Regions from separate parts of the Marinomonas sp. TI.3.20 genome, predicted to be linked through region 4. Evidence: predicted binding sites of a transcription regulator. Region 4 holds the regulator's gene; each other region holds the start of a gene.
What was found. The regulator sigma-54, encoded in region 4, starts transcription at its own class of promoters, with help from an activator protein. The targets are predictions, from matches to a motif close to TGGCACNNNNNTTGCTNT.

Region 1 (5,649 bases), on a different contig from region 4:
TTTGGTGAAGGCTATTATCAGCGCTTTAAACACTGGTGTGATGAGTACTTTTACCTCAAACATCGTGGTGAGCCACGCGGCATAGGCGGATTGTTTTACGATGATTTTAACGAGGGTAGCTTCGAGCACGGTTTCGGTATGATGCGTGCAGTAGGAGACGCCTATAGCAAGGCATATGTTCCTATTTTAGAACGCCGTAAGCACCTCCCTTTTACTGAGCAGCAGCGTGATTTCCAGCTGCATCGTCGTGGTCGTTATGTGGAATTTAACTTGGTATTTGACCGAGGCACACATTTTGGTTTGCAAAGCGGTGCAGGTCGAACTGAATCGATTTTAATGTCCTTGCCACCTGAAGTTCGCTGGACTTATGACTATCAAGTCGAGGAAGGCAGCGAAGAAGCCAAGTTGACAGAGTATTATCTAACTTCCAAAGATTGGCTTAACGGCTAAGCACATAACATAGCGCCATTAGACAGTGGTCTGGTGGCTAACAAGATTGATATTAAGAGGCTAAACCGTGGATTTATACGCCGTTGTTGGTAACCCTATAGCACACAGTAAATCACCGAGCATTCATACGTATTTTGCCAATCAAACCCAGCAAGATCTAAACTATTCGACGCTATTAGGCGACGAAGAGCGTTTTGAAGAACAAGTTACAGAGTTTTTTAAAAACGGCGGCAAGGGGCTTAATGTCACTATGCCGTTCAAAGGTCGCGCTTATGATATGTGTGATGTGTTGAGCAAGCGAGCCAAACAAGCCGGTGCGGTGAACACGCTAATGATAGGTCGCAATGGCGATATCTTTGGTGATACCACAGATGGCGTGGGCATGGTTAACGACATTACCAAGAACCACGGACAGTCTTTGCAAGGCAAACGGGTGTTGGTGATTGGCGCCGGTGGTGCAGTGCGTGGTGTATTAGAACCAGTATTAGCTGAGCAGCCAGCCTCAGTCACTGTGGTGAACCGAACCGTGTCAAAAGCCGAAGCATTGGCTGAGCAATATGCTTGTCTGGCGTCTTCATTTGACGACCTAGAGGGACGCTTTGATATCATTATCAATGGCTCTGCGAGCAGTATCTCAGGTAGCTTACCGCCGTTAAAAGACAGCATTATTGATGCTAATACCTGGTGCTATGACATGGCCTACAGTAAAGAACAGACCTTGTTTTTAAACTGGGCAGAACAACACGGAGCACAAGGTGTGGATGGCTTAGGTATGCTGGTGTGCCAAGCAGCTGAGTCATTTTATTTATGGCGCCAAGTTCGTCCAGAAACCAGCTCTTTAGTCGCTAAAATGCGCCAAGAAATGGAAGCCTAAAGATGAAAGCGCAGTGGTTTAATAGAGTTGAACAGATAGGTGAAGCCAACTGGCAAGCGGCTATTGGTAACACTCGTTATCCCTTTGCGCAATACGCGTTTCACCTAGCGTTAGAACAAAGCCGCAGTATTGGTGAAGGCACAGGTTGGTACCCAGAATATTTGCTGATTACTGATGCAGATGAGCTGGGCGAGGATCGACCATTAGCCATTGCCCCAACGTATCTTAAAACCCACTCACAAGGCGAGTTTGTCTTCGATTGGTCATGGGCCGATGCTTATCAGCGCTATGGAATGGAATACTATCCTAAGCGGATTTGGGCGATTCCTTTTTCTCCTGTCACTGGGCTGCGGATATTCTCTCATCTTGACCCAAAAGGTGACGATGCAGACTTTGCGAATCTGTACCCAGCGCTGGCGAAGCTGATGACCGAAGCCAATCAGGAGCGCCAATTTTCAAGTTGGCACTTGCTGTTTACTAAGCCTGAACACGTAGATTTATTGCGCCAAGATAAAACCCTATTACAGCGTGTTTCTTGCCAGTTTCATTGGTTTAATCGTGATTATCACGACATGGATCATTACTTTTCGCACTTCTCAAGCCGTAAGCGAAAAGCCGCACGCAAAGAGCGCGACAAGGTGGTTAAGCAAGGCGTGACTCTGACGCGTACCCTTGGTAATGAACTGACGGCCGCTGAAATTGACTTCTTTTATCTGTGTTATCAATCAACCTATGCCAAACGTGGTCAACAAGGTTATCTGACTCGAGAATTTTTTGGCTTATTGGCGGACACCATGGGCGATCAAATCCTCTTGGTGCAGGCGTACAGAGAAGGCGAAGCGATCGCCGCGTCGTGGTGTTTCTTTGATGATCATTCACTATATGGGCGTTATTGGGGCTGTATGGAAGAAGTGGATTGCCTGCATTTTGAAGCTTGTTATTACCAAGGAATCGAGTTTTGTCTCGAAAAAGGGTTACAGCATTTCGATCCGGGTACACAAGGGGAACACAAGATTGCTCGTGGCTTTGAACCTGTTTTTAGCCACAGCGTACATTACATTGCTCATCAAGGATTTCGAGAGGCGATTGGGAATTTCTGTGAGGAAGAAGCGCAAGCGGTGCGCGAGTATCATCAAGATACCCACGCGTTATTGCCTTTTAAACAAGAGCCTAGCTAGCGCTACGCCAGCCAGACTGATGATTAAGATGCCACGATAAAGATGGCTTAAACGTCTTGATGTGGGCCGAATAATTCGTAATGAACACGGTCCGCTTCAACGCCTAATGTCAGTAATTGCTGTTTCACAAACATCATGAAACCGACTGGACCACATAGGTAAAAATCCCCATCTGTCAAAGGCAAAGCGTCTTTGATGTCTGCTAGTTGCATATTACCTTCGTAAACACCCTCTTCTGTTTCGTTAGCGCGCTCATACCAAGTATGAACAGACAGTTGAGGCAATTGCGCTTTAACGCTGTTTACGTGTGCTTTAAAGGAATGCTGACCTTCGTGAGCACAAGCATGTAAGTAACTAATTGGCTGGCTGTAACCTTGCTTAGCAAAGGTATCCAGCATAGCTTGCATCGGTGTTAAGCCAACGCCGCCAGAAATAAGCACAACAGGTTTTGCTTTGTCTTCGAAGATAAAGTCACCCGCTGGTGGCATCGCTTCGACAATGTCACCGACATTAATGTGATCATGTAGATAGTTAGACATCACGCCCGCCATCTCATCATTTCCTTCACGTTTGACACTGATGCGGTAGCTTTTGCCATTGGCAGTGGTAGACAAAGAGTACTGACGGATTTCGTCGTACTGGTTACCTTTAGGATGTATTTTAACACCTAGGTATTGACCAGGAATGTAGTCAATTACAGGATTACCATCTACCGGCTCTAGAACGAAGCTAGTGACTAATTCAGATTCTGGTGTTTTAGACGCCACACGGAATTCACGGAAATCTTTCCAGCCACCGGTTTCGGCCGCATTTTTCGCGTATAGGTCACCTTCTACCTTGATAAAGATTTCGGCTAATTGAGCGTAAGCCGCTACCCAAGCTTCTTCTACATCAGGAGTGAAAGCCTCTGGCGCAAGTTCACGCAGGGTTTCAATCAAGTGATGGCCAACAATGTCGTATTGATCAGGCTGGATGTTAAAACTAGTGTGCTTATGAGCAATGCGCATCACAGCGCTGGTTAAGACTTCTAAGTTATCAATATGAGTCGCGTAAGCCGCAATGGCATTAAACAAAGCCGCTGGTTGGCGACCTGTTTTTTGGTTTGTCATGTTGAAGATGTCACTCAACTCTGGGTTGTGAGTAAACATGCGCTGGTAAAAGTACTCAGTAATCGCTGGGCCAGCTGAAGCCAACAATGGGATAGTCGCTTTTACTGTATCTATATGTGTTTGGGATAGCATGGTGGTGCTCCTTTCTACTAAAGTATCGTAATTGAATTTCTATTACTGTTTATATAGCGAAAGTCGTGCCAACAAAATAAATCGTTATTTTTCAATGGTTTAAAAATAAAAATATTTCAATAGAGTCATATAGACACAAATATAAATAGGTCTTTATGTTTCTTATGTGTCAAAATGACTCTATCTTAGCTATTTCATAGGTTGAAGAGAATGAATCAGGTTTCAAACAATGCCTTACTGAGTTTTGCGCTGGATTTGGCGAGTGCGGTAACGCAAACTAACCGCTTTGAGCAATTGGTCTACGCGGTTCGAGCGACCATTAATTGTGATGCGGTGGTATTGCTGATACATCATCACGGTGTGTTGACGCCGATTGCTCAGCGCGGTTTGTCTGAAGACCTAATGGGACGACGCTTTACCATTACCGAGCACCCACGGCTGAGCGAAATCTGTGCGGGCCACTACCCCGTTCGATTCCCGTCTGATTCTTCTTTACCTGACCCTTACGACGGCATGGTGCTAGGCCATGATGAGCATTTGCGCGTGCATTCTTGCATGGGCGTGCCCTTGTATTTGGATGGCAAGTTGATTGGTGTGGTGACGCTAGACAGCATTACGCCTAACCTATTTGATAATATCGACACCAGAGCGCTTGAGATCATTGGCACCATGGCGGCGATGACACTGAATACCGCGATGTTAATGGAGCAGTTGGAGACAAAATCTCAGCGAGCGGAACATGCGTTGCAGGTCATGAGCGAAGAGGCAAGAGTCAAAGACGGCTATGAGATGATTGGTCAAAGTGATGTAATGAAAGCGCTTCATCAAGCAATTAAGCTGGTAGCGCCTTCCGATTTTGCGATTTTAATAGAAGGCGAAACCGGTGTGGGTAAAGAGCTGGTCGCACGTTCTCTCCATCATGCCTCCAATCGCAGGCAATCGCCTATGGTGTATGTAAATTGCGCGGCGATTCCACAAAACTTGATTGAAAGTGAGTTATTTGGCCATGTAAAAGGCGCCTTTACCGGCGCCGATCGTGACCGTGAAGGAAAGTTTGTCCTCGCCGATGGTGGTACCCTCTTTTTGGATGAGATTGGCGAGCTGCCATTAGAAGTACAAGGTAGTTTGCTAAGAGCGATTCAAAATCAAGAGATCCAAGCCGTGGGTAAGGATGATATTCGCAAAGTAGATGTACGGATAATTGCCGCGACCAATCGACGCTTGGAACAGGAAGTTGCCGAACATCGCTTTCGGTCAGATCTTTTCCATCGCCTTAGTGTGTTTCCTATCCAAGTGCCTGCATTGAAAGAGAGACAAGGTGATATACCTCTATTGGCGGGATTTTTTGCGGAAGGCTTTCGTCGTAAATTAGGGCTTCAACAGCTTACTTTATCGGCCGCCGCGATCTCTTTGCTAGAAGCGTATCACTGGCCGGGCAATGTTCGAGAGCTAGAGCATGTTATTTCTCGAGCGGCTTTATTTGCTAAAGCGGACACTCCCACTGGCATTACCGTTATTACACCACAGCATCTTACTGGGTTACAGATAAGTAAGTTAAAAAAAGAAAAGGTACAAACAGACGAAGCTGTATTGGAAGAGCCTCAAGAGAGCGCTTTTGAATCCATTGATTTACGACTAGAAACCGAGCGATATCAAAAGGATAGGATTCGTCACGCATTGGAAGCAGCAAGCGGTAATTGGTCGCAAGCCGCGCGTCATTTATCGATGGATCGGGCCAACTTAATGCGATTAGCGAAGCGTTTGGGCATCAGTGTTGGCAAAGCAATAAAAAGCTAGTCGCTATGACCATGGCGTGCCGCACTGACTTGGTGGATTCGCTCTGCGGGAAACTCAAGTTTGGTGAGCAAATAAGCTCGCAGGTCTTCTTGATACCCCAGCTCAATTA
Region 2 (5,649 bases), on a different contig from region 4:
GATTTCCAATAAGTAAGCCCCATTGCATCAGCGGCTTCGTACTGACCTTTTGGAATAGCCTGTAAGCCGCCCCGAATCACCTCGGCCATATAAGCAGCAGAGAACAGGGTAATACCGATCAAGACACGTAGTAGTTTGTTGAAGTTCAAGCCGTCTGGCAGAAACAGCGGGATCATAACCGATGCCATAAACATAATGGTGATTAATGGTACCGCTCGGATAGTTTCGATAAAAATAATGCAGATAGATTTTGCAATCGGCATATTAGAACGACGTCCTAACGCTAGTAAAATACCTAGCGGGAAAGAGGCGACAATACCAATAGTACCCAACAAGACAGTCAGAAAAAGACCGCCCCAACGAGACGTTTCGACAGGCTCTAAACCGAAAATACCGCCAGCAAATAGGAAATACGCAACAATCGGATAAATAATGGTAATGGTGATTGATAGGTACAGTTTGCTGATCATCTTGATGGAAAACATACCGACTAATAGAACAATCAAAATTGCCGCTAAATTAATCCGCCACGTTTCTTCGCTGGGATACAGTCCATACATAAACTGATCAAAGCGTGTATTAACAAACGCCCAACATGCACCAGTACCAGTACAAGCCGCTCTGGATGATCCTGTCCAGGTTGCATTTATGATTCCCCATTCGATTAGAGGAGGAATAGTTAAGTACATTATGTACAAGCTGAGCATCGTTAAAATAATATTCAGCGGTGACGATAATAAGTTTTGTCGAACCCAAGCAACAGCACCCACCGAAGTAGATGGTGGTGGGAGGCTGGGTGATGGTTTAAATACGATAGCCATGTTCTACCTCCTAGCGCTCGATGAGAGACATTTTTTTGTTATACCAGTTCATGAACAATGAGATAGTTAAACTCAAGGTTCCGTATACCAGCATACATAGACCAATGGTTTCAATTGCTTGACCCGTTTGATTAAGCGTTGTGCCCATCACAACCGCAACCAATTCAGGATAAGCAACGGCAGCACCCAAAGATGAGTTTTTCGCCAAGTTTAAATACTGACTAGTTAGTGGTGGAATCATGACTCGCAATGCTTGCGGCAAAACCACTAAACGCTGAGTTATGTTGTCACTAAGACCTAGTGAACGAGCGGCTTCCGTTTGTCCCCAACTGACGGACAAAATACCAGCACGTACAATTTCTGCAATGAAAGAGGCGGTATAAGTAGACAGTGCAATAAGCACGGCAACAAACTCTGGAGGCAATACCATCCCACCAGTAACGTTAAAACGACTTTTTACAGGAAGGTCGAACTCTAGTGGGAATCCTGCAACGGCAAAGGCAATAAAGGTAATCACCACAATAGTACCAAGAGCAGACCAATAGGCAGGGAACCAAAGTCCCGTTCTAGTTTGACGTTTTTTCGCCCATACAATCAGTGCAATAGCGGCAAAAATAGACAGTATAAAGCCCATAATTGCGATACCAAAGCCATCTTGTGTGATTGGATTTGGAGAATAAATACCGCGTTTATTCAAGAAAAAATCGGCAAATTCATAACTTTGTTTTGGGCTGGGTAATGCGGCTAATACGGCAAAATACCAAAAGAATATTTGTAGTAAGAGTGGAATGTTCCGCAACGTTTCAATGTATACCGTTGCTAAACGTGCGACTAACCAGTTTTTTGATAAACGGGCCAGGCCCATAACGACGCCAATGATGGTCGCAAAGAAGATGCCGAGAATAGAAATAACAAAAGTATTGATTAAAGCGACGAGGAATGCGCGCCCGTAAGTATCGGCTTCAGTATAACTAATAAGGTGAATAAGGATTGGAAAGCCAGCTGGTTGATTCAAAAAAGAGAAACCAGTAGAAATTCCGCGGTTATCTAGGTTGGCTTGTAAGTTACTAAATAAGTAATAACAAACAAAGACAACAAGGGCTAAAAGCAAAATTTGGAAGATGATGGAACGTGTTCCCGCATCGTACAAAAAGCTTTTTTTAGTAGGTTTTTTAATATCGCTCATCTTGGTTCAGGCAAACTGCTCGTCAGATGGATAAGGAAGGGAAAATTCCCAGCAGCGAGTTTTGCTGCTGGGAAATAACTAAACGAAGTTATTTAATACTATATTAACGAACTGGTGGCGCGTACATGATGCCGCCGTTGTTCCAAAGATTGTTTAGGCCACGAGGAAGATCTAGAGGAGAATCTTTACCTACGTTACGGTCGAATTCTTCACCGTAGTTACCTACTTTTGCGATAACGTTGTAAGCCCAATCAGCGCTAAGACCTAGATCTTTACCCATGTCACCTTCAGCGCCTAATAGACGGCGAACAGATGGGTCTTTAGAGTCAGCTTTGATTTGCGCTACGTTTTTAGATGAAATGCCCATTTCTTCAGCGTTAACCTGAACAAACATTACCCAAGTAACCAAATCTTTCCACTGGTTGTCGCCGTGACGAACAACAGGACCTAGTGGTTCTTTAGAAATAGTTTCCGGAAGGATTATGTTGTCTTTAGGATTTTTCATCTTAGTACGCCAAGCGGCAAGACCAGATTTATCCGTCGTAAATACATCACAACGACCTGATGCATAGGCTGCGACAGCTTCGTCTGCTTTTTGGACGATAACAGGAACGTAAGACATTTTGTGTTTGCGGAAGAAATCCGCCATGTTTAATTCTGTTGTTGTACCTTGCTCAGTACAAACGGTAGCGCCATCAAGATCTAATGCAGATTTTACACCTAGCTCTTTATGTACGATGAAGCCTTGGCCGTCATAAAAATTGGTTGCTGTGAAGTCAAGACCTAGCGCAACATCGCGAGTGTAAGTCCATGTTGTGTTACGAGAAAGAATGTCAATTTCACCTGACTGTAGTGCGGTGAAACGTTCTTTAGCAGAAAGAGGAGTGAACTTGACTTTTTGTGGGTCATTGAAGATGGCAGCGGCTACGGCACGACATGCGTCTACATCGATACCAGTCCAGTTACCTTTATCATCAGCATTTGAAAATCCTGGTACGCCTTGGCTTACGCCACATTGTACGAAACCTTTTGCTTTAACGTCATCTAGTGTGCCAGCAGCAGCAGCCGTGCTGATTGCTGCAGTGACAGCAGCCATTGCGAATAGTTTACAAACGTTCGATTTCATTGATTTAGCCTCCCAGGCATTTCTTTTGTGTGTGTTGTTTGTCTTTTCACTCTTTGTAAGTCTTGGACTTGAATGAAAATAATGCAAAAATATTGCCAACAATATGATTATTTATTTTTTTTGTATCATTAGATGCAGAATATTCTTCTGAAAGAACGCTGCAATGTCTAATAGAATGACTGTTTATAGCTTCTAGTCAAGGGTAAAATGCTATAAATGACTTTTTTAATGCTTAATTTTTGCAAGGTGAGCCGTTTTTAGCAAAATCGTGTATAAAAAATATCCAATTTATGTTTAAAAGTAATAATCTAGATTATCCAATTGACGATTATGTTACCTATTAGTGCATCAGGAAGTGTAAAATAAGGAAGCAATTCGTAAGATAACGTAAAAAGCACCATATCAGTGCAAAATATCCATTCTGTTCTAATAATGACTCGCTATATTTTAGTCATCAAACAACAGAAATATTTTATAAAAAGTGCTCCCCATAATTTAGTATCTACATGATAGACTTAACAATACTTTAGTGTGACAAAGGAGATCCATTTCGAATGGACAACTCAACTAAGCCGCTTGATCGTTTAGATAAAAAAATTCTGCGGGAACTGCAGGTCAACGGACGTTTGTCGAACGTTGAATTAGCCAGTCGTGTAGGCTTGAGCGCGACTCCGTGTTTAGAGCGTGTACGACGTCTAGAACGTAATGGTTATATTACGGGCTATTGTGCGTTAGTTGACCCTAAAAAGGTGGATGCTGGCTTACTGGTATTCGTAGAAATTCGTTTAAAAACGACATCTCCTGAAGGTTTTAACGAATTTAAAACCGCGGTCACAGAAATACCTGAAATTCTTGAATGTCATTTGATCGCTGGTGATTTTGAATATTTATTGAAAGCGCGAGTGTCTAATATGGATTCTTATCGGTTGCTGCTTGGTGAAACATTACTAACCTTGCCGCATGTAAGAGAATCTCGTACCTATGTCGCCATGGAAGAAGTGAAAAATACGACTGTGGTTAGCATCCCGTAGCTTATCAAGTTTTTAATAGATAGAAGCGCTGATCGATAGCAGTGCTGATAGGCAAAATTAAAAAAGGTGTTGGAGCAATCTAACGCCTTTTTTTTGAGCTGTCTAAAAGAAGCTATACGTTTAAATATTGGCTATGATTTGGTAACCACCGCAAAAGCAAGGGTGATATACATTCTGGATAATGCTGATGGAGCAGAGTGGCCGCTTTTTGAACATCGTCTAACAATGCTTTATCTCTCTGTAAATCAGCAACCTTGAATTCCCAAAGGCCTGTCTGTCTGGTGCCTAGTAATTCGCCAGGGCCGCGTAACTCTAAGTCTTTTTCGGCGATCTTAAAGCCGTCACTGGTTTCTCTCATAGTAGATAAGCGCTCTTTTCCTTGCTGCCCTAAAGGAGCCTTATATAAAAGCACACAGTGACTGGCCGTTTGGCCACGACCTACTCGGCCTCGTAACTGATGTAGCTGAGCTAAGCCTAAGCGTTCAGGGTTTTCGATAATCATTAAGCTGGCATTAGGCACGTCTACCCCAACTTCAATGACGGTTGTTGCAACCAGTAACTGAATGTCATTTGCTTTGAATCGCGCCATAATATCGGCTTTTTCTGTCGATTTAAGCCGTCCATGAACTAAGCCTATATTAAGTCCAGTTAGCTGTTCTTCTAATAAAATAGCTGTGTCTTCTGCTGCTTGGCATTGCAGCGCCTCTGATTCTTCAATGAGAGTACAAACCCAATATACTTGTTTGCCTTCTTGGCAGGCTACTTTTACCCGCTCAATCACTTCGCTACGACGTTGATCTGATACCACTATGGTGTTTACAGGTGTTCTTCCTGGGGGCAGTTCGTCGATGATTGAACAGTCTAAATCTGCATAGGCTGACATGGCCAGTGTGCGAGGAATAGGGGTAGCGGTCATAATAAGCTGATGAGGTTGAAAGCCTTGTTTTAAGCCTTTTTCGCGTAACGCCATACGTTGATGAACGCCAAAGCGATGTTGCTCATCTATCACCGCGAGTGCTAAGCGATCGAAATGGACATTTTCTTGGAACAAGGCATGTGTGCCAACAATGATATGAGCGGCTCCCGAAGCGATGTCTTCAAGCTCTGCTTCGCGTGCTTTGCCTTTTAGTTTGCCAGCCATCCAAGCGACTTTTAAGTTAAGCGGAGTAAACCAATGAGTAAAGTTAGCGAGGTGCTGCTCGGCGAGAATTTCTGTTGGTGCCATAATCGCCACTTGGTAGCCGGCATCTACTACGGCGGCAGCTGCTAATGCAGCGACAAGGGTTTTACCTGATCCAACGTCTCCTTGAACAAGACGGAGCATAGGATGTCCAGATTTTAGGTCGGATAATATTTCACGAAAAACACGCTGCTGCGCATTGGTTGGCGAAAAAGGAAGTTGTTCTAATAACCCCTGAGCAAGTTGACCTGACTCAACAACCTGAATGGCCTTATCTTCTTTTGCTTTAATTTTTTTACCAATCA
Region 3 (5,649 bases), on a different contig from region 4:
AGTTTCGTACGAGAGACGATATGTATTACTCAGATGGTGTTTATTATCGAGATGCGCCAGATGATTATGTTGTCGAGTTAGTTAATAAAAACCCCAAGATGAATTACTTCATCTTGGGGTTTTTATTAACAATGTCATCAGTGACAAAATAGCATTATTTAGCGCTGTTTGGTTTCAAATTCTGGATGAATCCAAACCGGTGCGCCTAGGCTAGGTAAGGCTTGTTTACCAAGAATCATATCAGCGGCTTTTTCTGCAACCATGATGGTGGGTGCATTTAAATTACCGTTGGTGATCGTTGGAAAAATAGACGAATCCACGACACGAAGGTTTTTCAGACCACGTACTTGGCAATGTTCATTTAAGACCGCCATAGGGTCGTTGGCTGCGCCTATCTTACAAGTACAAGAAGGGTGGTAAGCGCTTTCCACATTTTCTTTTACCCATTGATCAATTTCGTCATCACTTTGAATCGCCATACCGGGTTGAATTTCATCACCACGGTATTCATTTAAAGCGGATTGTTGGAGTACTTCACGGGTTAGGCGAATAGTATCGCGCCAATCTTGCTTATCTTGTTCGGTAGAAATGTAATTAAACAATATACGAGGTTTGGCTTGCGGATCCGCTGATTCAATCCATAACTTACCACGACTTTCTGGTTTATTGGGTCCAACATGTACTTGGAATCCATGCCCTTCAACCGCGGCTTGCCCATCGTATCGCATTGCTGCTGGCAAGAAGTGATATTGAATGTTTGGCCATTTGAGTCCGGCGCGAGAACGAATAAAACCACAAGACTCAAAGTGATTAGTCGCCCCCAGACCTGTTTTAAACAACATCCAACGGGTACCAATCAACCCTTTACTGATTAAACCAAGTTTACTGTTCAGCGTGACGGGTTTTTTACAGAAATATTGGAAGTAAACTTCTAAGTGATCTTGCAGGTTTTCACCAACACCAGGTAGCTCATGTAAAAGAGGAACTCCTGCTTTTTTTAGCACGTCTTTTGGACCGACACCGGACAATTGGAGTAATTGTGGCGAGCCGACAGAACCAGCAGATAAAATGACTTCTTTGCGGGCGTTTAGTTGCTGAGTTTTGCCATTCTTACTGAATTCAATGCCAATTGCTTTTTTACCTTCGAAAATGACCTTGTGACTAAGCACCCCAGTTTTTAGTGTTAAGTTAGGGCGTTGCATTGCACGACGAAGGTAGGCATTAGATGTGGAAGCACGTACACCGTTCTTTACTGTCATGTGCATTGCGCCAAAGCCTTCTTGGCGGTAACCGTTGTAATCGCCTGTCTTGCCGTAACCAGCTTCTTCGCCTGCATCAATAAAAGCTTGGTAAAGAGGGTTGTAAGTCATGTCGTTACCATTGTTGGTAAACAAGGGACCTTGGCCGCCACGATACATGTCTGCACCGCCTTTCCATGTTTCCGCTTTTTTGAAATATGGTAGACAAGCTTGATAACTCCAGCCTTTCGCACCGTTTTCTTCCCATTGATCAAAGTCGCAAGCATGTCCGCGAACGTACACCATGCCATTAATGGAAGATGACCCACCTAGTACCTTGCCACGAGGGCAGTGCATTTCTCGGTTGTCTAAGCCTGGCTCTTTATCAGAATGGAATTGCCATGCGTATTTGTCTGTGTTCATTGGGTACGATAAAGCGGTTGGCATTTGGATGAAAACGCTCTTGTCTGAGCCGCCCATCTCCAATAATAATACCTTGTTGTCGCCATTTTCTGTCAGTCGGTCTGCTAGTACACAACCCGCGGAACCAGCGCCGACAATAACGTAATCGTAAATTTCGTTTGCCATTATATTCTCGCTTAATAAGGGTTTTGAACGTCGTTCAGGTCAACAAATACGCTCTTATTTTGGGTGTAGTGATAAAGCGTATCTATGCCGTTTTCACGACCAACACCAGACTCTTTATAACCGCCAACAGGCATTTCTGCAGGAGATGAGCCCCATGCATTGATCCAGCAAATACCGGCTTGCATTTGATTGATTACGCGGTGTGCACGGGCAAAATCTTTGGTGAATACGCCAGCCGCTAAACCGTATTTTGTGTCGTTTGCACGAGCAATAACGTCATCTTCATCGGTGAAGCTTAAAACAGACATAACTGGTCCGAAGATTTCTTCACGTACTTGCGGCATGTCGTCGGTGCAATTGGTGAAGACAGTTGGTGCCACGAAGGCGCCGTTTTCTAAACCATTGTCAGTGACTTGATAACCACCGCACAATAACGTTGCGCCAGATGCTTTGGCCGCATCAATAAAGCCAAGTACTTTTTGCATATGATCTTTAGAGATCAATGCGCCAACTTGTGTATCCATGTCCATTGGGTCGCCAATGATCATGGCTTCAGTACGAGTTTTTAATTCTTTAGTAAAAGCATCCATGATGTCTGCATGGACAAAAACACGAGTACCGTTGGTACAAACTTCACCCTGAGTATAGAAATTGGCTAGCATCGCGGCAGACACAGCTTGGTCAACTGGCATATCAGGAAAGATAATCATTGGGGATTTGCCCCCTAATTCCATGGTTACTTGCTTCAGAGATTGTGCAGAAGCGGCCATGACTTTTTTACCTGTACCCACTTCACCAGTAAACGATACCTTGTCAATACCTGGGTGCGCGGTAATCATCTGGCCAGTGCGAGCATCGCCTTGAACCACATTAAACACGCCATCCGGTAAGCCAGCTTGAGTGTAAATCTCAGCCAATTTCAGTGCTGTTAACGGTGTTTCTTCAGATGGTTTGAAAATCATGGCGTTACCTGCAGCCAGTGCAGGCCCTGATTTCCAACAAGCGATTTGAATTGGGTAGTTCCATGCGCCGATACCAGCACATACGCCAAGAGGCTCTTTACGAGTGTAGTAGAAGTTGCCGTTACCAAGATCTTGGTATTCGCCTTGGATTTTGTCGGTTAGACCTGCGTAGTATTCTATTACGTCTGCACCGGTTTCAATATCAACACATATAGCTTCTTGTAATGGTTTACCGGTGTCGAGTACTTCTAATCGAGCAAGTTCTTCATTGTTTTCACGTAGTAATTCTGCTGCTCTTTTTAAGATACGGCCACGTTCTACCGGGCTCATTGCAGCCCATACTTTTTGCCCTTTTTTTGCCGACTCAACAGCAGCATCTAGCTCAGCTTGTCCAGCGTGCTCGATAGTGGCAATGACTTCACCTGTTGCAGGGTTTAGCGTTTCGAAATGTTCTCCGCTTGTAGATGCAAGGTAGCGACCGTGAATATATTGCTGCTGATGTGCCATGGTAAACCTCTTTAATCGTTTAGTGTCTTGACGATATATTCGCTTGAATAATCGAGATACTGATTGCTGCGTTTTTATTAAACGCGCGTTTAATAAAAACAATTGTACATTTTTTGACTATTAATTGCAGCCTGAATCCATTAATTAGTGGTCTAAGGATAAAGCTAGGAGGCTAGGCAAAGGAAGTGTTTTATTTTAAGCAGGTACAGAAGTGCCCTCAAAATAAGGACTTGAGAAAAAAGTAGCGCCTCTGGTCCACACTATGAAAGAGAGACGTAGAAATAGACTAGGAAGCTATTTTTAGAGGCTAATGACACCATTTGTATCATAGCTTATTGGGCTTGGTACATAGTCATCGGCCATTTCATCATTGATCCACTCTGTACCATCTAATACATAGCGAAACTGATAAGCGGCATCAATTCCCAAACTTAACGTAGAGGCAAACACGCCGGATTTTTGTTTTTTCATTGGGTTTGCGTTGCAGTCCCAATTATTAAAGTCGCCAACAACAGCTACTTTTTTGGCATTACCAACTTTGTCGGCAGGAAGCGCAAATTTTACTTTGCATTGTGGTTTGGTTTTTAGGTACTTTTTCTCAATCATTTCCAGCTCCAATATCTATTTTTGAGATGAAACTAATGTGTCAGGTAAAATAAAGGGGTAACTCTATTCTCTCAAGCAAGACCTGCGCCATTTACCATAAGTCATTCATATTTGAGTAAAACTTGGCATTTTGCTTCAAATGATAATTTGACTCACCTAATAATAAGCCAAATTAAGGCCTGTCGTTGCTATTATTTAGTGCCGTAGATCAATAAATGCACAGTTTTTTGCTGTTTAATAATGATATAAGCTACACTTAGAAAGTGACATAACGCACCCGTTTAAAATTACAAATAAGTGGTGATAGCATGGATCTACAACTGATCGTTCTTATCGTATTAACTGTGATGCTGGTGATTAAGATCGCTTATCTTGTTTTATTCAAGTTACCCCATGATAAAAATCACCAGAAACCCCACCACTCAAATCGTCATCATCATTGATCTAGGTAACGTTTTCGTTTCGCTTCTTTGACTGTATTTAGGTCTACTAGGACTAAACCGTCCACACAGTAGCCAAAGTCGGCATCGACTCCAAAGTCTAAGAAGCGAACCCCACCTTCTTCACAGAGCTCACTGTATTGTTTAAACAACGTTGGAACGCTGGCACCAAAATGTCCGAGTTGTTCTTTCAGGATTTTAAAGTCTTCTTCGTAGCTTGTGCCTGAGAATAATCCTGAAATGATTTCAGTGTGCTCTGGGTTAACCTGGTATGGTGTAAATGATTTGGCCAAATGTTCTTTATCTGAAAAATACAGTGTGTAGAAAGACACGATAAAATCTTTGGCAATTTGTGGGTAGCTGTTGCTTAGGCTCACAGGTCCAAACATATAACGAATATCTGGATGACGGTTTAAATAAGCGCCAATGCCATACCATAAATAATCTAGGCTGCGTTTCCCCCAATATTTAGGCTGGATAAAGCTGCGGCCCAGCTCAATACCTTGTTCAAAATAGGGCTCCATATCGCATGAGTAACGGAATAATTCCGCACTATAAATCCGATTTTGGTTATCTTCTTTCATGTAACGAGCAACTTCCCCGATACGATACGCCCCGACGATTTCTAATTCTTCTTCATCCCATAAAATCAAATGGCGATAATGTTGATCAAATTTGTCTACATCAGAGCGTTCGCCAGTACCTTCGCCTACCTTACGAAAGGAAATCTCCCGTAAACGCCCGATTTCTTTCATAATGACGGACATGGGGTCGTAATTAAATAAGTAGATTTGCTTGTTGTCTTTGGTACTGCCAAGGAGCTCAGACTGCTTTAATTCGTTACGAATTAATTGCCGATTCTGTGGATGTTCGACTGTTTTCTCTGTTTTAAGGAGTGGTTTTTTGCCTTTTGCAATGCGGTAAAGGTGACGCTTTACCAGCTTACTTTTTTCTTTATCATTTAACGGTAGTTTGGCCAATTCTTGAATTGGAATCGCTTGGCCTACTTGCATTGGTATCTTTCGGTTTCTTTGACGAAACATTTCGTTAGCGAGCTGGATAGTAGACAGTGGGCGATAAATCAAAGAGCTGGTGTAAAATAATATCGAGTTGCGACCACCAATGTGAACCGGTAGCAATGGACTGTTGGTCTTCTGAGCTAGTTTGAGATAATTATGGTTCCAGCGTTGATCTTTTACGCCGCTAGGCGATAGGCGGGAAACTTCTCCAGCAGGAAAGATAATGACGGCTTCTTCATTGTGTAAGCAATTCATAATCGCTTTAAGTTGCTGGCGCCCTGTCTTTCCG
Region 4 (5,649 bases):
CGATATCAAGGGTGATGTTTGGACGGATAGTGATTGTATCCGTATTCATCAAGCCGCCAGCAGAGTCCTCTGAGTAGCTTAATAGTGCTTCCACTCGCATTCTGTCTTGGCTGGACATGGAAGCCAGAACTTCTTTTACAACGGTCTCTGGGAGGTGTTGTAAAAGATCGGCAAGGTCATCACTTTCGAAATGCTCAGAAACAGCGACTAGGCGTTCTGTGTTCATGTTTAACATGAATTGTACGCCAATCTCTTCACTTAAGTATTGGAGTACTTCGCCTTCGTTTTTAGAGTCGATTAAATCCCAAAGAAGTTTACGTTCTTTTGGTGGGGATGACTCAAGTAAGCGGGCAACGTCTTGTGCAGGTAGGGCGCCGTTAAGTAAATAACGGATTTGCATGGTGGCACCGGATTCTAGAGATTCGGTGACCGTTTGAAGATGAGCGAGAGTGGTTTGTTCTGACATGGCCGTCCTTACTCGTCTTCGCCAAAGCGATCATGGATCAAGGCGATGATCGCTTTGATTGCTTCCTCTTCGTCTTCTCCATTGGTTTTGATCTTGATGTCAGTGCCTTTACTGGCTGCTAGCATCATCATCGCCATAATGCTTTTCCCATCCACATTACGACCATCTTTTTCAATGGTGATGTCAGAAGAGAAGCGTGAGGTTGTTTCGACCAGTTTTCCCGCTGCACGAGCGTGAAGGCCAAGTTTGTTTATGATTGTGACAGACTCTTCCAACATGTTTTTTCCTTATAGTAGAGAATCTAGTGCTGCAAATAGAGCGTCGTTTGTTTCTGCTGCTCTAAGCTTGTTTAAGGCGTCATCCGACTGTGCCAACTCTGCTATTTCGGCAAGTGTAGATAGGTGTTCGTCGCATTCCTGTGGCGGTACGATAAGTGCAAAGACTAAATCAATGGGTTTCTTGTCTATAGCATCGAAATCGATAGCAGATTGTAACGAAATTGCGATAACAGCAGTGTGATTGGCAGTTTCTAGGCGACAATGTGGGATAGCAATACCATTGCCTATGCCTGTGCTGCCGAGTTTTTCTCGACTTAACAGTGCTTCATAAATGGCTTCTTTGTCACAATGAAGTCGGTTTGCAGCAACTTCAGCAATGCTTTCAAGAATGCGTTTTTTACTGACGATGTCTTGTTTTGCTAGTACAAGGTCTGTTTTTAATAATGATTTCAATGGCATAGGGAAATATTATCCGTATTAGATCAATCGTTTTCGTTCATTTGAAGGAGGAATATTCATTGCCTCGCGGTATTTTGCCACAGTACGTCGTGCTACCTGTATGCCTTGGTCGGCTAAAACGGTGGCCAGTTTATTGTCACTTAGCGGTTTTTTAGCCGGTTCTTCCAGTACTAATTTTTTAATCATGGCTCTTATTGCAGTAGAAGAGCATTCGCCACCTGAGGCGGTGTTTACATGGCTAGAGAAGAAATATTTTAGTTCAAATATGCCTTTAGGTGTGTGCATGTATTTATGCGTAGTAACTCGCGAAATAGTAGATTCGTGCATGCCTACTTCTTCAGCTACATCATGCAACACCATGGGTTTCATGGCTTCTTCGCCTAATTCGAAAAAATCAATTTGACGTTTAACGATACAGCTAGTCACTTTTAATAGTGTTTCGTTGCGGCTTTGCAGACTTTTCATGAACCATTTGGCTTCTTGCAATGAATTCTTTATGTATGTTGCGTCTTCTGAGGTGGACGCAGTGCTTGCCATTGCAGAGTAGGTTTCATTAATTTTGACAGGTGGAAGGGCGTCATTGTTTAGTTCGACTTGCCAAGTGTTATTTATTTTTTTAACAGATACGTCAGGTATTACATAATCTGTGTCATCGGAATCAATAATAGAACCTGGACGTGGATTAAGTTGTTGAATTAACTCAACCACTTCTTTTAATGATTCTTCTTTGAGTTTTGTTTTTCGACTTAATTGTACAAAATCACGATTACCCAGCAGAGGTAAATAATTATCGACTAAATTGTAAGTGCTTTTGTACAGTGGGTGGTCGCGAAAGGCTTCTAGTTGGACTAATAAGCAATCGCGTAAGTCGGTTGAGCAAACGCCAACAGGATCAAAGCGTTGGAGTCTATGCTGCACCGCCATTACTTCGTCAAGTTCTAAGTCTTCTAGTTCGCTGGAGAGCGATTCCCATATATCTTCCGCTGTAATGCTCAAATAGCCATCAGATTGGACGCACTCGATAATTGCGTAAGCGATTTCAATGTCTCGGTCTGACATGTGCGTTAAATTGAGTTGCCAAATTAGATGGTCTTGAATGCTTTCTGAGGGAGCATTACGGCTCTCATAGTCGCTTTCGCCTTCATAGTTTGTGCTAGAAGTAACCGCGGCCGCTGAGTTTTGAAAGGTGTCGTCCCAGTTGCTGTCGATAGATAGCTCTTCAGGGATGCTGTCGGTCCACTCCGATTCGACACGAGCTTCTTCGCTTGAGCTCGCTTCAACTTTCTTATCGTTTGCTTCTTGTTGTTCTCTTGTCGGTGCTTCTGAACTGGCATAGTCATCATCGTCTATTTCTAATAGAGGATTTGACTCTAGAAATTCATGAATTTCTTGTTTCAGATCTAACGTAGAAAGCTGCAGCAACCGAATGGCTTGTTGCAGCTGAGGCGTCATGGTCAGTTGTTGACCGATTTTTAGTTGCAAGGACTGCTTCATAAAGAAACACTTCTAATAAGAGAAAATTGGAACGAGTTATGCATACTACTCCCTTTCGGCTGCAAAGATAAGGGGCTATAGGCGGAAGTCGTCGCCTAAATAAACCTTTTTTACTTGTTCATTGTTTATGACTGTTTGGGCATCACCTGAAGCAATGATTTTTCCATTACCAACGATATAAGCCTTGTCGCAAATATCCAGCGTTTCTCGTACATTGTGGTCTGTAATCAAAACACCTATGCCGCTTTCTTGTAAGTGTTTTATGATTAATTTGATGTCGCCGACAGAGATGGGATCAACACCAGCAAAAGGTTCATCCAAAAGAATGAACTTAGGGTTCATTGCCAACGCGCGAGCTATTTCAACGCGACGTCTTTCGCCGCCTGATAGTGCCATGCCTAGGTTGCTACGAATATGGGTGACATGAAATTCATTTAATAATGTTTCTAATCTTTCGTGCTTTTGCTCTTTGGATAATTCTTTGCGTGTTTCTAAAATGGCATAAATATTGTCTTCAACGGACATTTTTCTAAAAATTGAAGCTTCTTGCGGTAGGTAGCCGATACCTTTTTGGGCGCGAGTATGCATAGCGTTTTTGGTGATGTCATGACCGTCAATAAAAATGCCGCCAGCGTCGTTAGACACCATGCCCACTATCATATAAAAGCACGTTGTTTTGCCTGCACCATTTGGCCCAAGTAGTCCAACAGCTTGTCCTGATTCAACAGAAATGGAGACATCTTTAACGACTTGTCTTTTTTTGTAGCTTTTAGCAAGGTTTCTAGCTTCTAACAGGGCCATCTATTTCTCTTTTTTGTCATCTGCTGGTTGTAGTGTCATGGATACTCGGCCAGAACCTTGTTTCTTAGCGTTAAAGGTGCCAGTGTCTATGTGGTATAGAATATGATCTGCTGTGATTTTATCATCCATTCTATTGAGGTAAGCATTGCCTGATATGTCTAATGTTGAGCTGGTAACTTCATAGTTAATTTGCTCACCTCGACTGATCATCATGTTGCCATTCCAATCAATTTGTTGGCTAAATTTTGCAGGCTTGCCTGTGGCTACCAATTTGCTGAATTTGCGTGTTTTAGGATCCGTTGTTACTTTCAGGAATTGAGCTTGTATCTCAATGGATCCTTGTTTAACAAAAACATCACCTTTATAAGTCGCTATGCCAGTTTTTTGGTCTAAAAATGCTTCGTTAGACTGTATCGTCAGCGGTTTGCTTAAGTCATCAGGCAGTGCAAGTGCGTGCTGGCTAATTATGAGTCCGGCCAGTAGCGCGCTAATGTTAATGAGTTGTTTCATACTGTCCTCGTACAGATCCTGTCATCACGACTTCTTCTGAATTAATGTAGGTAGTAATTGTTTTTGCGGTAGTTTTGCCTTGCGTTGAATAAAGGGTGGCGTTACCGCTGCTTGTTAATGATTGCTTGTCATCCAAATAATGAATGCTGTCTGCGTTAAGGGTGATATCAGGAGAATCTGAAAATTGTTTAACAGCGACAGCGTCATCTGTTAATAGGATATCATGACTACCGTCCTCTATTACTCCTTTTTTCCCTTTTGCATTCCAAGCCCCAGCTGAGTCATGTCGCTGAATTGTCGGATTGTCTAGCAAGGTGCGAGATTCTTGATTGTAGTGCAGAGCTTGTGTTGCCGTTAGCGTCTCTTGTAATGCGCCATTTTGATCATATTCTTTTGCTTTGATATTGGTGATGAAATAATCTGGCGTGCTGCTGAGCTTTTGAGTCGCCACCAGATTTTTAGTTAAAGGGGTGTCAGCAAAAAAAACGCCAGAGGCCAGAGCGATCACAATGACGCCAAGTACGGTGTATTTTGCGTTGAGTTGAATCATTAGACAGTACTTCCAAAGCTAATGAGAAGTAAGTAGGCAATATAGGATCCAATTAAAGGGATGCCAATCCATCTTGGGATGGTTGCCTTTTTGGATTTTCCAAAGACAAAAATAAGTATGGAAAGCGCTAGAGTAAGCCCAAGAACCCAGTAGTAATCTCGTCCGGATGCATTTGGATCTATAGCGCCTGGTGATATTAAGCCAGGAATTGGCAATACGGTGGCTAGGTTGAAGATATTTGAGCCAATGATATTGCCTATTGCAATAGAATGTAACCCTTTGCGAACGCTACTGATAGAGGCGGCGAGCTCTGGAAGACTTGTTCCTACAGCGACTATGGTAAGGCCGATAACTAGCTCACTAACGCCAAGTCCTTTGGCGATGCCAACAGCCCCCCAAATAAGTAGTTTAGAACTGCCGATTAATACGACTAAGCCAATTAAGGATATGATCAAAGATTTTGCGACCGAGTCACCGTCATTTTCTGGTAGTTCCTCTTTCAATTGGCTTTCTAAGTTCTTGCTGCCGCGTAATAAAGTAAACAATATGAAAGCGAATGCGATAAGAAGAATAACACCATCGTAAAAACTGAGGTAACTATCATGCAGCAACCACCCCGTTAATAATGTTATGCCAATAACCAGTGGCACTTCTTTCGTGATTAAGCCTTTCGAGATCGGAATCGCAGAAAACAATAAGGTTACGCCAAATACGAGTGCAACATTCGCGATGTTCGACCCTAGTACATTGCCGATGGCAATTTCCGGAGCGTTATCGAGGGCCGCCATGGTGGATACCACCATTTCAGGGGCTGACGTGCCAAATGCGACCAGTGTAACGCCAATGACCATAGGGTTTACATTGAGCTTTTCTGCAACAAGAGCAGCGTGTTCAATGAATTTATCAGAACTAATGATTAGCAGGATTAGACCTGCAATAAGAGCAGCGGAAAACAGCAGCATAACCTTGAATTTACTCGTAAATAAAATGATGCCCCATTTAATGAGGTTTACGGGTGAAATTCAAGACTTGATCTTTGAAACAAATTCGATTCTGTATGAAGCGTGATTCTCTTTGCGACAGGTGGGTGG

Region 1: a site for sigma-54 is predicted at 3,797-3,814, ahead of hmpA (NO-inducible flavohemoprotein). Genes of this name have one in related genera too.
Region 2: a site for sigma-54 is predicted at 3,214-3,231, ahead of V6259_RS00460 (amino acid ABC transporter substrate-binding protein). Genes of this name have one in related genera too.
Region 3: a site for sigma-54 is predicted at 3,974-3,991, ahead of V6259_RS11655 (isoamylase early set domain-containing protein). Genes of this name have one in related genera too.

The regions. Positions count from the first base shown of each region.
Region 1 covers NZ_JBAKAS010000001.1:206,426-212,074, forward strand. Annotated here, with positions in the region: gene hemF (oxygen-dependent coproporphyrinogen oxidase) at 1-450, shown strand, start outside; gene aroE (shikimate dehydrogenase) at 518-1,324, shown strand; gene V6259_RS00935 (GNAT family N-acetyltransferase) at 1,327-2,502, shown strand; gene hmpA (NO-inducible flavohemoprotein) at 2,550-3,743, opposite strand; gene norR (nitric oxide reductase transcriptional regulator NorR) at 3,954-5,540, shown strand; gene V6259_RS00950 (group II truncated hemoglobin) at 5,537-5,649, opposite strand, start outside.
Region 2 covers NZ_JBAKAS010000001.1:98,212-103,860, reverse strand. Annotated here, with positions in the region: gene V6259_RS00470 (amino acid ABC transporter permease) at 1-821, opposite strand, end outside; gene V6259_RS00465 (amino acid ABC transporter permease) at 832-2,007, opposite strand; gene V6259_RS00460 (amino acid ABC transporter substrate-binding protein) at 2,111-3,133, opposite strand; gene lrp (leucine-responsive transcriptional regulator Lrp) at 3,688-4,164, shown strand; gene recG (ATP-dependent DNA helicase RecG) at 4,277-5,649, opposite strand, start outside.
Region 3 covers NZ_JBAKAS010000010.1:100,157-105,805, reverse strand. Annotated here, with positions in the region: gene betA (choline dehydrogenase) at 159-1,826, opposite strand; gene betB (betaine-aldehyde dehydrogenase) at 1,838-3,295, opposite strand; gene V6259_RS11655 (isoamylase early set domain-containing protein) at 3,596-3,901, opposite strand; gene V6259_RS11650 (lysophospholipid acyltransferase family protein) at 4,338-5,649, opposite strand, start outside.
Region 4 covers NZ_JBAKAS010000002.1:115,635-121,283, reverse strand. Annotated here, with positions in the region: gene mgtE (magnesium transporter) at 1-466, opposite strand, end outside; gene V6259_RS03105 (HPr family phosphocarrier protein) at 475-744, opposite strand; gene V6259_RS03100 (PTS sugar transporter subunit IIA) at 754-1,203, opposite strand; gene V6259_RS03095 (RNA polymerase factor sigma-54) at 1,222-2,697, opposite strand; gene lptB (LPS export ABC transporter ATP-binding protein) at 2,773-3,498, opposite strand; gene lptA (lipopolysaccharide transport periplasmic protein LptA) at 3,499-4,008, opposite strand; gene lptC (LPS export ABC transporter periplasmic protein LptC) at 3,992-4,558, opposite strand; gene V6259_RS03075 (calcium/sodium antiporter) at 4,558-5,520, opposite strand.